DNA from 2 places in the Amycolatopsis sp. NPDC051373 genome. Region 1 is predicted to be linked to the other one. Evidence: riboswitches for the same ligand, from Rfam matches in the RefSeq annotation. Region 1 holds a riboswitch; the other holds the start of a gene.
What was found. A riboswitch is a leader RNA that binds a small molecule or an ion and turns the genes downstream of it on or off. The one in region 1 is predicted to bind thiamine pyrophosphate.
Positions count from the first base shown of each region.

Region 2: another riboswitch for thiamine pyrophosphate. It lies ahead of AB0383_RS28220 (thiamine ABC transporter substrate-binding protein); the one in region 1 lies ahead of thiO (glycine oxidase ThiO).

Region 1 is NZ_JBFBAE010000013.1:81,207-89,049, forward strand. It holds gene AB0383_RS24845 (SDR family oxidoreductase) at 1-373, opposite strand, end outside; gene AB0383_RS24850 (threonine/serine dehydratase) at 536-1,480, opposite strand; gene AB0383_RS24855 (hypothetical protein) at 1,635-2,426, shown strand; gene thiE (thiamine phosphate synthase) at 2,423-3,088, opposite strand; TPP riboswitch at 3,119-3,224, shown strand; gene thiO (glycine oxidase ThiO) at 3,218-4,294, shown strand; gene thiS (sulfur carrier protein ThiS) at 4,294-4,494, shown strand; gene AB0383_RS24875 (thiazole synthase) at 4,497-5,252, shown strand; gene AB0383_RS24880 (MarR family transcriptional regulator) at 5,933-6,364, shown strand; gene thiD (bifunctional hydroxymethylpyrimidine kinase/phosphomethylpyrimidine kinase) at 6,919-7,752, opposite strand.
Region 2 is NZ_JBFBAE010000016.1:12,723-20,565, reverse strand. It holds gene AB0383_RS28240 (ABC transporter ATP-binding protein) at 1-619, shown strand, start outside; gene AB0383_RS28235 (ABC transporter permease subunit) at 654-1,532, shown strand; gene AB0383_RS28230 (ABC transporter ATP-binding protein) at 1,545-2,555, opposite strand; gene AB0383_RS28225 (iron ABC transporter permease) at 2,556-4,196, opposite strand; gene AB0383_RS28220 (thiamine ABC transporter substrate-binding protein) at 4,172-5,227, opposite strand; TPP riboswitch at 5,251-5,364, opposite strand; gene AB0383_RS28215 (4a-hydroxytetrahydrobiopterin dehydratase) at 5,398-5,685, shown strand; gene AB0383_RS28210 (hypothetical protein) at 6,272-6,589, shown strand; gene AB0383_RS28205 (putative T7SS-secreted protein) at 6,586-7,827, shown strand; gene AB0383_RS28200 (hypothetical protein) at 7,824-7,843, shown strand, end outside.

The DNA.
Region 1 (7,843 bases):
GGGTGAGGAAGAACGGGCCCTTGAACAGGCCGTCGGTGAGCTTGTCGAATTCCTGTTCAGTGGCCTGCTCGATCAGCGCCATCCCGGCGAAACCCGCGTTGTTGACCAACTGGTCGAAGGAGTCCCGGTGGAAGGTCTCGCGCAGGGCGTCGGCCACGGCGTCGTGGAAGGCAGGGAAGCCGGCTGTGTCGCCGATGTCCAGGTGCAGCGCCACGGCGGTGCCGCCCGCCTGCTCGATCTCACGGACGGTGTCCTTGGCGCCCTGCTCGTTGGAGCTGTAGGTCAGGATGACACCGGCCCCACGCTTGGCGACCTGAACGGCCGCGCTCTGGCCGATGCCGGAACTGGCGCCGGTGACGACGGCTACCTTCATCTGTTGTGCCTCCTGGACATCCGGAGCTTGAAGGCTCCGTACGGGGTGTGACACCCCAAGGCAACCGCGTCACCGTCCTCGGGAGAAGAAGAATCCTCCTGGCCTCTTGCCCGATTCTGCCCTCCTCAATGCTGCGGGTCCGCACGCGGATCCGACGAAACCTCAGGCGAGCAGGTCGGCCAGCATCGCGGGGTCGACGTTGCCGCCGGACACCACGGACACGGTCTTGCCGCCCGGCAGCTCGCCGGCGTGGTGCAGGAACGCGGCCGTGGCCGTGGCGCCGCTGGGCTCGGCCACGAGCCGGGCCCGGCGGGCCAGCACGCGCACGGCGTCGCGGATCTCGTCCTCGGTCACGGTGACGATGCCGTCCAGCACGTTCTGCAAGTGCGCGAACGTGAGGTCGGACGGCTGGGCGCGCAGGCCGTCGGCGATCGTGCGGGCCCGCCGGTCCATCGGCCACTCGACGCGCCGGCCGGCGCGCAGGCTCTCGGCGGTGTCGCCCGCCAGCTCGGGCTCGACGCCGATCACCTTCGCACCCGGGCACAGCGCCTTGATCGCCGTGCCGACGCCGGAGGCGAACCCGCCGCCGCTCACCGGCACGAGCACGGTGTCGACGTCCGGCAGGTCGATGGCGATTTCCAGGCCCGCGGTGCCCTGGCCGGCGATCACGTCGAGGTGGTCGAACGGCGGGATGAACGTGAGCCCGCGCTCGCGCGCCAGCTCGCTCGCGCGCGGCTCCTGGTCGGCGATCGGGACCTCCACCACCTCGGCACCCCAGCGTTTCGTGGCCTCGACCTTGAGCCGCGGCGCCACGTCCGGCACCACGATCACGGCCGGAACGCCGAACGCGTTCGCCGAGTAGGCGACCGCCTGCGCGTGGTTACCGCTCGAATACGCGACCACGCCGCGCGCACGTTGTGCGTCGTCGAGCGAGGCGATCGCGTTGTACGCGCCGCGGATCTTGAACGCGCCGATCTGTTGCAGGCTCTCGGGTTTGAGCCACAGCTGTCCTTCGGCCCAGGGCTGGCGCAGGAGCGGCGTGCGCACCGCGTGGTCGGCCACGCGCTTCGCCGCGGCCTCGATGTCGGAGATCGTCACCAATCGCATGTGGCGAGTATGTCAGGAAAGTGTGAGCCGTAGTCCATCCATTGTGGACGGTCGACGTGTCCTCGCTCACGGATGGGCAACGCGGGGAGTTCCTCGCGCGCCTTACTCGTTGAACGCAGTGGGGGAAGTCGCCGGGTACTAGTAGATCGGGATCATGAGTCAGCAGCAGGAAAAGACGTCGGAGCAGGGTGAGAAGAAGAGCTTCCGCCCCGCGCAGGTGGTGGCGACGGCACTTGCGGCCGTCACGGCCGCGTTGCTCGGTTCGACGCTCGGCGTGGCGGGCACCGTGGTGGGGGCCGGGGTGGCGAGCGTGATCACCACCGTCGGCGCCGAGCTGTACCTGCGCTCGCTGCAGCGCACGCGCGAAGCCGCGGTGAAGGCGCGCGCCGCGCTCGTCACGGCGGGGCAGCGCCGTGGCAGCAAGCCCGGGCTGTCGCCGGTGGACGACCCGGCGCAGATGCCGACCGTGCTCCTGCCGCTCGACCCGTCGGAGATGCCGACGGTGCGGATCTCGAAGCTGACCGCGCCGGCCGAGCCCGAGGAATCCTTCGGCGACAAGCTGCGGAAGCTGCGCTGGCCGATCATCATCGGCACGAGCGTGGTCGCCACCGCTATCGCCATCGCCGTGATGGTCGGCGTCGAACTGGCCACCAAGGGCGGCGTCGGTGGCGGGTTCGTCTACCACGGCAACTCGGGCACGAGCCAGCAGCAGAAGCAGGACGACAGCCCGCCCGCGACGTCGGAGAACAGCCCGCCGCCCAGCGAGACCCAGTCGAACACCCCGCCGCCCTCGACCTCGTCTTCGAGCACGTCCACCAGCGAAAGCCCGACGTCTTCAAGCAGCTCGGACAGCGCCCCGCCGCCTTCGAGCACGGGTGGGGCGCCGTCGACCACGCCGAGCGCGCCACAGACGAAGGGCGCGCCCTCGGGCACGCCGAGCCCCTAGCCGAGCTGGGTCTTCAACGCCTGCGCCGCCGCCTTCGGGTCTTCCGCGTCGGTGATGGCGCGGACCACGACGATCCGCGTCGCGCCGGCCGCCAGCACCTCCGGCAGCCGTTCGGTGTCGATGCCGCCGATCGCGAACCACGGCCGGTCGGTACCGGTTTTCGCGGTGGCCCGAACGAGGTCCAGGCCCGGTGCGTACCGGCCGGGTTTGGTCGGCGTCGGCCAGCACGGGCCGGTGCAGAAGTAGTCCACGCCGTCCTCTGCTGCGGCCGCCGTGGCCTGCTGAGGCGAGTGCGTGGAGCGGCCGATCACGACGTCGTCGCCCAGAATGCGGCGCGCGAGCGGCACGGGGATGTCGTCCTGGCCCAGGTGCAGCACGTCGGCTCCCACGGCGAGTGCGACGTCGGCGCGGTCGTTGACCGACAGCAGCGCACCGTGGCGCGCGCACGCTTCGGCGAGCACCTCGAGCGCCGCGATCTCCTGCGCGGCCTCGAGTGGGGCCCCGTTGGTCTTGTCCCGCAGCTGCACGATGTCGACGCCGCCGGCCAGCGCCGCGTCGATGAACTCGGCGAGGTCGCCGCGCGACGAGCGGGCGTCGGTGCACAGGTACAGCCGCGAATCGGCCAGGCGGGTGCGGATCTGTGATCCGGTCAGGGCGGGCATGGCGGGCACGTTACCCGCGCGCTACGGTGGGGTGGTCCGCACGGGAGCCCGAGGCACGGGCTGAGAGGGAGCTGCCGCTCCGACCGTGGAACCTGATCCGGGTCATGCCGGCGCAGGGAGCGTGATTCCATGAATGAGACCCTCACCGTCGTCGGCGGCGGTGTCATCGGCCTGTCCGCGGCTTGGCGCGCGGCGGCCCGCGGCCATCGCGTCACGGTGGTCGATCCGGCCCCCGCGCGCGGCGCGTCCTGGCTGGCCGGCGGCATGCTCGCGCCGGTCACGGAGGCGTGGCCGGGCGAGGAGCACGTGCTCCGCCTGGGCGAGGAGTCGCTGCGGCGCTGGCCCGCGTTCGCGCGGGACCTCGCGGCCGAGGGCACGGACCCTGGGCTCGCTTCGCACGGCACGATCGTGGTCGCGTTCGACAGCGCCGACGCCGGGCACCTCGACATCCTCGCGGAGTACCTGACGTCCCTGGGCCGGGACGTCGAGCGGCTCACCGGGCGGGCGGCGCGGCGGCTCGCGCCCGGCCTAGGTGCGGTGCGCAGCGGGCTGCACGTGCCGGGTGACCTGGCTGTCGACAACCGGAAGCTGCTGACGGCGCTGCTCTCCGCGTGCGCGAAGCGGGGGGTTGAGTTCTCTTCGTTGCGGATCACTTCGCTCGACGACGTGACCGGTCCCGTCGTTCTCGCTGCCGGCGCGTGGACGGGCAAGCTGCACCCGCTGCTGGCCGACGCCGTGCGGCCGCTCAAGGGCGAGATCCTGCGACTGCGGCCGCGTCGGGGCTGCCTGCCGCCCCCGCCGTACACGGTGCGCGCGATGGTGGAGGGCCGGCCGATCTACCTCGTGCCGCGCGCTGACGGCGAGCTGGTGCTCGGTGCGACGCAGTACGAAGCGGGCTTCGACGAGACCGTGACCGCGCGTGGCGTGCGGGAGCTGCTGGAAGGCGGCGAACGGATCCTGCCGGGCATCACGGAGTACGAGCTCGTCGAGATCGCGGCCGGGCTGCGCGCGGGGAGCCGCGATGCGCTGCCGTACATCGGGGAGCTCAGCGAAGGCGTGTACGCGGCGACGGGGCACCACCGCAACGGTCTGCTGATGGCCCCCGTGACCGCCGACGCCGTGGTCGCGTGGCTGGCCGGCGAGGCCCCACCGGACGAGATCGGGGCGGCCGCGCCCGCCCGTTTGCTGCAGAAGGAGCGAGTCTGATGGAGATCAAGGTCAACGGGAGCTGGCGCGAGTTCCCCGACGGCGCCACCGTGTCCGAGGTGCTCGACGCACTCGACGTGACCCGCCAGGGCGTGGCCGTCGCGGTGAACGGCGAGGTCGTGCGCCGGGGCGAGTGGGAGGCGTCGGTGGTGCCGAAGGGCGCGAACATCGACGTGCTGACCGCGGTGCAGGGAGGCTGACGATGGACGACGCTCTGGTCATCGGCGAACACAAGCTGTCGTCGAGGCTGATCATCGGGACCGGTGGCGCCGGAAACCTGTCGGTGCTGGAACGCGCGCTGGTCGCGTCGGGCACCGAGCTGACGACGGTCGCCATGCGCAAGGCCGACGCCGACGGCGGCACCGGTGTGCTCGGCCTCGTGCGACGCCTCGGGATCAAGCTTCTGCCCAACACCGCAGGCTGCCGCACCGCCGCGGAGGCCGTGCTGACCGCGCAGCTGGCCCGCGAGGCGCTCGACACGGACCTCATCAAACTCGAGGTCCACGCCGACGACCGCACCCTGCTACCCGACCCGTTCGAAACCTTGGACGCCGCGGAACAACTGGCGGCCGACGGCTTCACTGTGCTCGCGTACACCAACGACGACCCCGTGCTCGCTCTTCGGCTCGAGGAGGCGGGCTGCGCCGCCGTGATGCCGCTCGGCGCCCCCATCGGCACGGGCCTCGGCATCCGCAACCCGCACAACATCGAGCTCATCGTCGCGCGCGCCATGGTCCCCGTCATTCTCGACGCGGGCATCGGCACCGCTTCCGACGCCTGCCTCGCCATGGAACTCGGCTGCGACGCGGTCCTGCTGTCCACCGCCGTGACGCGCGCCAAGGACCCGGAACGCATGGCCGCGGCCATGCGCGCGGGCGTCGAGGCGGGCCGCCTGGCCCGCGACGCGGGCCGGGTACCGCAGCGCTTCTGGGCGCACGCATCGAGCCCGCCCCGCTGACGGCTGCCGCGCGTGCGCGGTGCAGGTGGGCGACGGCGCGATGGCGAGTTGGGTGCGGCTGTGGAGCTCGCGCGCTTCCGCCCTGCTGGCGGCTGCGGTGCGTGCGCGGTGCAGGTGGGCCATGGCGCGATGGCGAGTTGGGTGCGGCTGTGGAGCCTGCGCGCTTCCGCTCCGCTGACGGCTGCCGTGCTGGTGCCGGCGCAGGTGGGCCACGGGCACGACGCTGAACTGGGTGCCTCGGCGGAGCCCACTCGCCGACGGGATGCGGTCCGTGCTGGGGTGACCCGGCGACTTCGCGGGCCGGTTCGCCGCGAGCCGCCCCACGTGTGCAATCGGCGCTGATTGCGGAGGGCCGCTCTCGGTGAAGGCTGCCGGCCGCGTCGGCGGCGCCGGACCGGTCGGCGGCGGATGTGGCGGCCGGCAAGCCGGACCGCGCGTCGCGATCGGCGTCGGACGCGGCGGCGGAATGCCATCCCGGCCTCGGCGGCTGTGCGTAGGCGGCTCGTTTCGCCCTGCCGGGGTAAACGCGGGTAAGCCGCCTGGTGCAAGTGGGCCGCGTTTGCCGACCCGGTTGGTGATTTCGTCCGCGCTTAACGCTGAACGTGCACCGTCAGGCCTTATGGTGGACGACACCTTTCCGGCGCAAAGGCGGCGGGCAACAGCGGTAGGAGGAGCCAGCCGTGACTCTATCCTCGGTCCAGGACGTCTCGGGCAGGTTGTACTTGGCCGTGGGACGGCTGTCGCGCTCGTTGCGGCAGGCGGGGGTCCCCGGGCCCGGCCACGGCGCGATCTCGGCCCTTGCCACGCTCGTCCACTTCGGTCAGCTGCGCCTCGGTGACCTCGCCGCGAAGGAGGGCGTCGCGGCGGCCACGATGTCGCGCATAATCGCCACCCTCGTCGAGGCGGGCTACGTCACGCGCGAATCCGACCCCGTCGACCGCCGAGCCTGGCTCGCCCGAGCGACGGAGGAGGGCGAGCGGCTCGTGTCCGGCGTGCGGTCCACCCGCGTGCAGGAGCTGAACCGCCGCCTCGACAAGCTGAGCCCGGAATACCGCGAGGCCCTCACGATCGCGTTGCCGGCCCTGGAAGCCCTGATCTCCGACGACAGCTAGCTGCCGCGGCGCGCCCATGGTTACCACTTCCGGACGGGAAGGCACTGCGGGTGTGAGCTCGTCAGCGCACGAGCAACGCCAGGCGCCTCCTCGCGGGCGGTCGCCTCGCGCTCGGCCGACCGCGGCCAGAACTGGTCCGCCAAACACCTGACACAACTTGTCGCGACCACCGACCACCGACCACCAGCCCGCAGGACTGCTGCTGCGCCGCCGCCCGGAGAGACAACGTGCCCCCACCCTCCCAAGGGGGGCGTCCCTGTTCCAGTCTACCGAGGTCGGCGGCCCGAAAACGGGGTTCGGCGAATCTGTGGACAACGTCGGGACGGGCGTTGGGGCTGTGGACAAATCAGCGGTTTGGCGGCACTCGCGCCCGACGATGTGGTAGTCGGCAAAGCCCTAGTGGGCCAATCCCGCGATCCTCTTCGGCGCCGACGCGTGCTCTACGCGGCCTGCGAAATCTTCGGCACGGGCGCGCTCCGCTGGGCCTGTGAAGCCGAATCCGGCTTCACAGGCAACGGCTCCAACAGCACCGACGCCATCGCCGCGGCAACCGGCTAACGGTCCTCCGGCGCCAGCCGCCAGAACGCCGACACCGGCCCCACCTTCGCCCCCATCGGGTACGAGTGTTCGACCGCGCGCGACACGAACCACTTGCCGTACCTGGCGGCCTCCACGACCGACATCCCCTTCGCCAGCCCGGCCGTCAGCGCCGACGCCATGGTGTCGCCGGCGCCGTGGGTGTGCGGGGTGTTGAAGCGCGGGCCGGGCAGCTCCACGAACGTCGAGCCGTCGAAGAGCAGGTCGACGCACTCCGGGTCGGACACGAGGTGGCCGCTCTTCACGAGCACGTACTTCGGCCCCAGCCGGTGCAGCGCCACGGCCGCGGTGTGCATGCCCTCGCGGTCGGTCACGGTCAGGCCGGTCAGCAGGCGCACCTCGTCGAGGTTCGGCGTCAGCACGGTCGCGCGCGGCAGCAGCTCCTCGCGCAGCGCGGACAGCCCGTCGGCGTCGAAGAGCGGGTGGCCGGTCATCGACGCCGCCACCGGGTCGACCACGAACGGCACCTCGTGATCGCGTCCGATGCCCGCGTTGTCGCAAGCCGTCGCCACGGCGTGGATGATCTGCGCCGACGCGAGCATGCCCGTTTTCGCCGCCCCCACACCCATGTCCGACGCGACGGCCTCGATCTGGCCGCCGACGACGTGCGGCGGGATGCCCGCGCGATCGTGGACTCCCAACGTGTTCTGCACCGTCACGGCCGTCACGGCGACGAGCCCGTGCACCCCACAAGTGAGGAATGTCCGCAAATCAGCCTGGAGTCCGGCTGCGCCACCGGAGTCGGAACCGGCGATGGTCAACGCCGACGGCGGGCTCGGGATTTCAGTCATGGGCACTTTCCGACTTCTGGTCTAGTCCATTTGGTCAGCTGTCCTTCATCCACAGTCCATCACGGTGGCACAGTGTGAGTGCCATCGCACT
Region 2 (7,843 bases), on a different contig from region 1:
GGGGGCGATCCCCGCGGCCGTGGACGGGGCGCTGGAACGCGTGGGCCTCACGGTCGCCGCGCGCCGCCGGTACAAGGGCTATTCGCTCGGCATGAAGCAACGGCTGGGGCTGGCCGCGGCGCTGCTCGTGCCGCGCCGGATGGTGATCCTCGACGAGCCGACCAACGGCCTCGACCCCGCCGGCACGCGCGAGATCCGCCGCATCATCAGCGAGCTGCACGCCGACGGCTGCACCGTGCTCGTGTCCTCGCACCTGCTCGCCGAGGTCGAGGCGACGTGCACCCACGTCGCCGTGCTGCAGTCGGGCAACGTCGTCGCGCAGGGCGAGCTGGCCGAGCTGCTGGAGTCGGGCAACGCGGCGCTGCTCGTGCGCACGCCCGACGCGGAACACGCCGTGGAAGTGTTGCGGGAGAACCGCATTGGGGCCCGGCTGACGCCCGATGGTGTCCGCGCGGACCTCACCGCCACGCCCGCGCCGCGGGTGCTGCAGGTGCTCGTGGGCGCCGGCGTCGAGGTGCACGAGGCGACTCGCGCGCGAACCGGGCTGGAGGACCTGTTCGCGCGGCTCACCGAAGGCGCTGAGAACCCGGCCGGCGCCGAATCCGAGGGGGAAGCATGACCACCGCCGACGTACTCACTTCCGCGGAGGCGGCATGACCACCGCGACGCTCACGGCACCCGTGAGCCGCACCGGCCACGACACGGTGCCGCTGCCGCGGCTCGTCGCGGCCGAGCTGCGCTGGATCTTCCGGCGCCCGCGCACGCTGGCCGTGCTCGCGCTACTGGCCGTGGTGCCGATCGTGATCGGCATCGGCCTCACGCTCGTCGGCGACAGCGGGCCCGACGGTGGCCCGGCCGACGGCGACGCGGCGCTGCTCGCGTCGGCCGTGAACAACGCGCTGGTGCTGCCCATCGCCGCGCTGACGATGACGCTGGCCCTGCTGCTGCCGCTGGCCTCGGCCATGGCCGGCGCCGACGCGCTCGCGGGCGAAGCCGCCCACGGCACGTTGCGCGCGTGGCTCGTCGCCCCGGTCAGCCGCGGCCGGCTGCTGGTGGTGAAGGCCATCGGCGTGGCGGTCGTGTGCGTGGTCGCGGTGCTGGCCATGTGCGTCACGGGCGTGGTGACCGGGCTGATCATCAACGGCACCGGATCGCTGTTCACGCTGTCGGGCACGACGTTGTCGCTCGGCGCGGCGCTGGGCCGGATCCTGCTGGTGGCGGGCTGGATCGTGCTGCAGCTGTGGGCCGTCGGCGCGGTCGCGCTGGCCGTGTCGAGCTGGACGGAACACCCGATGCTCGTGGTGGCCTCGGTGCTGGCCGGCGACATCGTGTTCACGATCCTGGGGTTCCTGACCTCGCTCGACTGGCTGCACCCGTTCCTGCTCACGCGCAACTGGGGTGAGGCCCCGACCGAAGTGCTGACCGATCCGATCTCGGGCTCGATGCTCACCGAAGGTGCGTTGCGGGCGGCTTGTTACATCATCGTGGGGCTGTCGCTGGCTTACGGCCGGCTCGCCACTCGAGACGGCTGAGCTCGAGGGATTTCAGCCGACGATCGCGATCCCGTCCGGGTCCAGTGCGAGCCGGACGGGATCGCCCGCACGCAAGTCGGCCGTCACGGGGGCGACGGCGTCCACGGTGTCCTTTTCGGACAGTCGTACGACCAGCCTGAGGTGCTCCCGGCGGTGCACCGCGGCCGTCACCTCGCCGGTCACGCCGGTTTCGGCCACCCGCAACGCGTGCGGCCGCAAGCCGAGCCGCACCGGACCGTCTTCGGGTTCCGGGAGCGTGACATCACCGAGATCGGTGTGCACGACCCCGCCCGCGGCGAGCCCGTCGACGAACGACGTGGCGCCGAGAAACTTCGCGACGTCGTCGTCCGCCGGGTTGCGCCACACCGAGCGCACGGCGCCTTCCTGCCGGATCTCCCCGGCGTCGAGCACGGCCACGCGGTCGGCGAGCGTGAACGCCTCTTCTTGGTCATGGGTGACCAGCAGCGCGGTGATCTTGCTGCGCCGCAACAGATCCGCGAGGTCGATGGCCAGCTGCTCACGCAGCCCCGCGTCGAGGCCGGAGAGCGGCTCGTCGAGCAGCAGCAGCCGCGGTTCGGGCGCGAGAGCGCGGGCCAGGGCCACGCGCTGGGCCTGGCCGCCCGACAGCTCGGTGACGCGCCGGCGCTCGAATCCCTTGAGCCCCACCAATTCCAGCAGCTCTTCGACACGTGCTCGGTGCTTCGCTTTGGGGATCCCGTGCATGCGCAGGCCGAACGCGATGTTCGCGGCGACGTCGCGGTGCGGGAAGAGCTGGCCGTCCTGGAAAACGAGCCCGAACCCGCGCCGGTGCACGGGCACGGTGGCGAGGTCGGTGCCGTCCCAGCTCACGGAACCGGACGTCATGGGCTCGAGGCCGGTGATGGCGCGCAGCAGCGTCGACTTGCCGGAGCCGGACGGTCCGAGCAGGGCCAGCACCTCGCCGTCGGTGATGTCGAGGTGCGCGTCGCGCACCGCGGCGAACGAGCCGTAGTGGACCGTGAGGTCCCGCACTGCCAGCGCCATCTAGAACTCCCCCACCGTGCCGTGCCCGCGCACGGAGCCGAAGCGGTCGATCAGCGCGACGGCCGCGACCGTCACGACCATGAGCAGCGCGCACGCGGCGTACGCCATCTGGTTGTTGAGCTCGCCCGGGCGCGAGATGAGCGTCGCGACGGCCACGGGCAGCGTCGGCGCGTCGGGTCGGGCGAGGAAGCTCGTGGCGCCGAACTCGCCGAGCGCCACCACGTAGCCGAACCCGGCGGCCGCGACGAGCGAACGCGCGGTGAGCGGCAGGTCGATCTCGCGCCACACGCGCGCCGGGCTCGCCCCGAGCGTGGCCGCGGCTTGGCGCAGCCGCACGTCGACGGCGCGCAGCACCGGCAGGATCATCCGCACGACCAGCGGGATGATCACCAGCGCCTGCGCGAGCGGAACGAGCAGCGGTGACGTGCGCAGGTCGCCGGGCAGCGCGTCAAGCGTCACGAGGTAACCGAAGCCGACCGTCACGGCGGAGACGCCGAGCGGCAGCATGAGGGCGGCGTCCATCGTCTCGCCCATGCCGCGGGCGAGGCGGCCGGGTGCGCGTCGCAGGGCGACGAGCACCACGCTGGCCAGCACGCCGACCGTCATCGCGAGCAGCGTCGCGTCGGTGGCCGCGGCGAGCGAGTTCTTGGCGGCGACCCAGCCGCTGACCTGCAGCGCGTCGTCCGTGCCGGTGCTCGCGAGCGCGCGGAAGCCGGCGAGGCTCCACCCGTCCGGTGTGGACACCGACTCCACCAGCAGCGCGACGATCGGCGTCATCAGCAGCGCGATCACGACCGTGGCGGCACCGACCGTCCACCACTCGCCTTTTCTCGGCCGCCGGGGAGCGGACTGCTTGAGCTTCACGGCGTTCTCGCGGCGGCGTCGGGCCATCGCGCCGAGTGCGAGCGCGGCGAGGACGGCGGCGAACTGGATGAGCGACAGCGCGGCCGCTCCGGAGAGGTCCAGCAGGTCGACCGTGCGCAGATAGATCTCGGTCTCGAGCGTGCGGTAGCGGCCGCCGCCGAGGATGAGCACCACGCCGAAACTGGTGGCGCAGAACAGGAACACGACCGCCGCGGCCGACGCGACGGCCGGGCCGAGCGCAGGCAACGTCACCGTGCGGAAGGCCCGCCACGGCGAGGCCCCCAGCGCGCGGGCGGCCTCCGTCGCCCGCGGGTCGAGGTGGCTCCACAGCCCGGCCACGGTCCGGGCGACCACGGCGACGTTGAAAAACGCGTTCGCCAGGACCAGCGGCAACACGCCGCCGTCGGGCCACAACGCGCGGAACGCGAGACCGACGACCACCGTCGGCAACACGAACGGCACCAGCACCAGCGTGCGCGCCAGCCCGACGCCCGGCAGCTTCACGCGCGCGAGCACATACGCCACCGGCAGCCCCGCGACCACGGCGACGACCGTCGAAGCGGCGGCGCTGACCAGCGTGAACGCGGCGAGCTGCCACGTCTGCGCGTCGGCCAGGACGGTGTCCACGCCGCCCGCCGAGAAGCCGCGGCCGAGGATCGCGACGACCGGCCAGGCGAAGAACAGGACCAGGAACGCGACGGGCAGCAGTCCGAGCAGCGCCAGGCCCGCCGTGCGCGCGGTCTGCGCCTGCGTTACGCGCCCATGAGCGAGCGCCATTCACCGATCCACTTCTCACGGCCGGCCTGGATCTGGTCGGCGGGCAGAGTCGCGGGGTCCTGCGGCAGCGGCGCGGCCGCGGCCCAGCCGGCGGGCAGGTCGACGCCCTCGCGGGCCGGGTAGACGTACATGTTGGCCGCGACCGTCGCCTGGAACTGCTGCGAGAGCAGGAAGTCGACCACCTTCTGGGCCTGCGGCACCTGCTTGGTGTTCGCGAGGACGCCGGCGTACTCGATCTGGCGGAAGCACGTGTCGAGCAGCGCCTTGGTGCGCGGCTTGCCGTCGTCACCGATCTCGGCGGCCGGCGAGGACGCGTACGAGACCACGATCGGGCGCGGGCCCTTGCCCGAGGAGCCGGAGAAGTTCTTCGTATAGGCCTCTTCCCAGCCGCTGTCGACCTTGACGCCGTTGGCCTTGAGCTTGGCCCAGTAGTCGTGCCAGCCCTGCTCGCCGTACTTCGCCACGGTGCCCAGCAGGAACGCCAGCCCGGGCGACGCCGTGGCGGGGCTCTCGGCGACGGTGAGGTCCTTGTACTTCGGGTCGGCGAGGTCGTCGTACGTCTTGGGTTCGGGCAGGTGCTTGCTCGCGAAGTACGCGGGGTCGATGTTGACGCAGACGTCGCCGACATCGACGGCACTCAGGCGGTGCTGCGGGTCCACCGAGTACCGCTGCGGCCCGCGGTCGGCCTCGGGGCTCGTGTAGGCCTGGAAGACGCCTTCGTTCAGCGCGCGCGAGGCGAACGTGTTGTCGACGCCGAACGCGACGTCGCCGATCGGGTTGGCCTTGGTGAGCACCAGCTTGTTGGTGAGCTCCCCCGCGTCGCCCGACTTGAGGATCTTGAGCTTGATCCCGGACTGGCGCTGGAACGCGTCGAGCACGTCCTGCGGCGCGACGAACGAGTCGTGGGTGACGAGCGTGACCGTCGGGGTCTGCTGGGCGTCGCCGCCCGAGCCGCCGGACAGCGAGCACGCGCTCGCCAGCACCGTGACCGTGGCCAGGCCCAGCACCGTGCGTGCGGTCCGCGGAATCATCTGCCCTCCTGCACTTCGCCGTGAGCAAGGAGAGCAGGCCTCCCTGCGCCGGCATGATCCGGAATCAGGTGCGAACGGTCGCGGGTCTCGGGCACCCGCCTCTCAGCCCGGCGTACCGGACTCCCGTGGCAACCGTGCAGCGTAGCCCAAACGGGTTCACCATTGGACACATGGCGCAACTACTGAGCGATTCCGAGATCTCGTCCGCCCTGGCCACCGTGCCCGACTGGCAGCGCGACGGCGCCACGATCACCCGTTCGGTGACCCTGTCTTCCTTCCCGAACGCCGTGGCCTACGTCGTCCGCGTCGCCGAACTCGCCGAGGCCGCCGACCACCACCCGGACATCGACATCCGCTGGCGCACGGTGACCTTCCGCCTCTCCACCCATTCCGAAGGCGGCCTCACCTCGAAGGACTTCGCGCTCGCCGGCCAGATCGACGCCGCGCTCACCGTGTGACGCGCCCTACTGTCGCGACACCTTCCGCGGTCTGAGACGTCCCCTCTTCGTACGTTCCACGAGGAGGGATCTCTTTCCATGACCCAGGCAATCGTCGTCGGCACCATCGCGTTCACCCTGATGGTGGCCTCCGCCGGCGCGGTCCTGTGGCGCACTTTCCGCGCCCACCGTGATCTCGACCACAGGCCGTAACACCACCCTTGATCAGCGCGCTATCCCAGCGGAATCCGCCCGCCCCGCCCCCGCTAGGACACGCGATGAACAACTCGCCCACCACCCTGTCCGCCACCCAGCGCGCCTGGATCACGATGTTCGCCACGGCGTTCACGCTGGCGGTTCTGGTGGTGCTCGGCCTGCTCGGCTGAGCCTTCTTTCGCCCTCGGGACTCGTCACCCTCGGCGCGCACATGCAGCCGCCTCGATGAGATACCCCCTCACTTTGTCGTGAATTCAGTCCACACCTTCACCGGACCTGGCGAATCAGCACCAGAAACGCCCGATTTTGACTAAGGTGGGCCTTTCGTCGGCTGCTGGCGCCTGCCGACGAACAGGACTGGACATCGCGATGCCCGAGGGGGGACCTCGACATGCCCGACTTCACCGTCGACATCGGCGGTTTGCAGGCGCTCGGCAAGAATCTCGACCGCGTCGGCGAGAACATCGAGCAGGCCACCAAACGCATGGAGGACGTCGGTCCGGACTCGATCGGCCCGGACGATCTCGACGAAGCCTGTGCCGATTTCACATCGGACTGGGCCGGAGGGCTGAAGAAGATCAAGGAAGCCGTCTCCGGCATCAAGGGCGGCCTCGACAACGCGGTTCAAGGCTATGCCGAACTGGAAGAAGGTCTCAAGGGATCACTCCAGCACATGGCCGCCAAGATCGAGGAGGCGACCGCTGGATGAGCGACGCCGACTACCCGTCTCTCCGGTTCGAGCCGGCGCGCGGCAATGTGAGCACAGTTCGTGAACTGGCCAGGCAAATCAGCGACACGGCCACCTACACGGACGAAGCCTTCAACGTGCTGAAATCCATCCAGGACAAGAAAGACGTCTGGACCGGTGATGCCGCCGAAGCATTCGCCGGGAAGCTCGACCAGCTACCCGAGTACCTCGACAAAGGCCAGAAATCGTTGGCACTGGCCGGCAAAGCTCTTGCCGATTGGTCCGACCGGCTCGACGCGCACCAGCAAAAGGCAAAGCAGCTGGAAGAGGAGTGTCGGAAAGCTCTCGGTGACGCCGAGGCGAAGAACTCCGCCGCGGAGTCCGCCCGAGACCTTGCACTGCAGCAGCCTGACAACGCCACGATGCACAACGAGGCGACGGACAAGATCAGCGCGGCCAACGCCGCTTGGGCCAGGGTGGAAGATCTCCGCAGGCAGGCCGAAGACGTGCGTGATGCATGGGAAGACGACGCGGACACCTGCGCGGACGCTCTCAAAGATGCCGCGGAGGAGGCTCCCAAGGAGTCGTTCTGGGATTCGCTCGGCAGCATGTTCGACGACATCGGGGGATGGTTCAAGGACCACCTCGGCGATATCGGGGACATCGCGGGCATCGTGTCCGCCGTGGCCGGTGCGCTGGCGTTCATCCCCGTTCTGACCCCGATTTGCGGGCCGATCGCCCTTGGTGCAGGCGCCGTCGCACTGGCCGCGCACGGCGCGGACATGGTGGTCAACGAGAAGTACGACGACCCGAACGCCTGGGTCTCGCTCGGCGGCGACGTTGTGGGGCTGATCCCCGGCATCGGCGCGGTGTCGAAGGGGTTCAACGCCGCAGGTGACGCCGTCGCCGGTGTCGACCGGCTGGTCGACGTCACCAGGGCCGGTGGCGCCCTGAGCACCGCGAGCGACGCCGCGGCGGCGGGCGGGCGCGCGTTCGCCGACGAAATGCCGCGAGTGATCAGCGAGATGAAGGACCCGAGCAAGGCCGCGCAGTGGCTGGCGGACAAGGCGATGGGCACCGGAGCGCTCACTGACCCCGCGCTGACGCAGAACGTCGCGAAGGCGTTCGAAGGCGGAACCAACGTCGCTTTGCAAGTGCCGTCGGCAGCGGGCCTGTTCGACACGCACGACGCCACGACCGATGCCAAGAACGCAGCCGGCTGGGGCGGTTTGGCCACCGGCATCCTGACCGCGAGGTGAGCGTGGGAATCTCGGA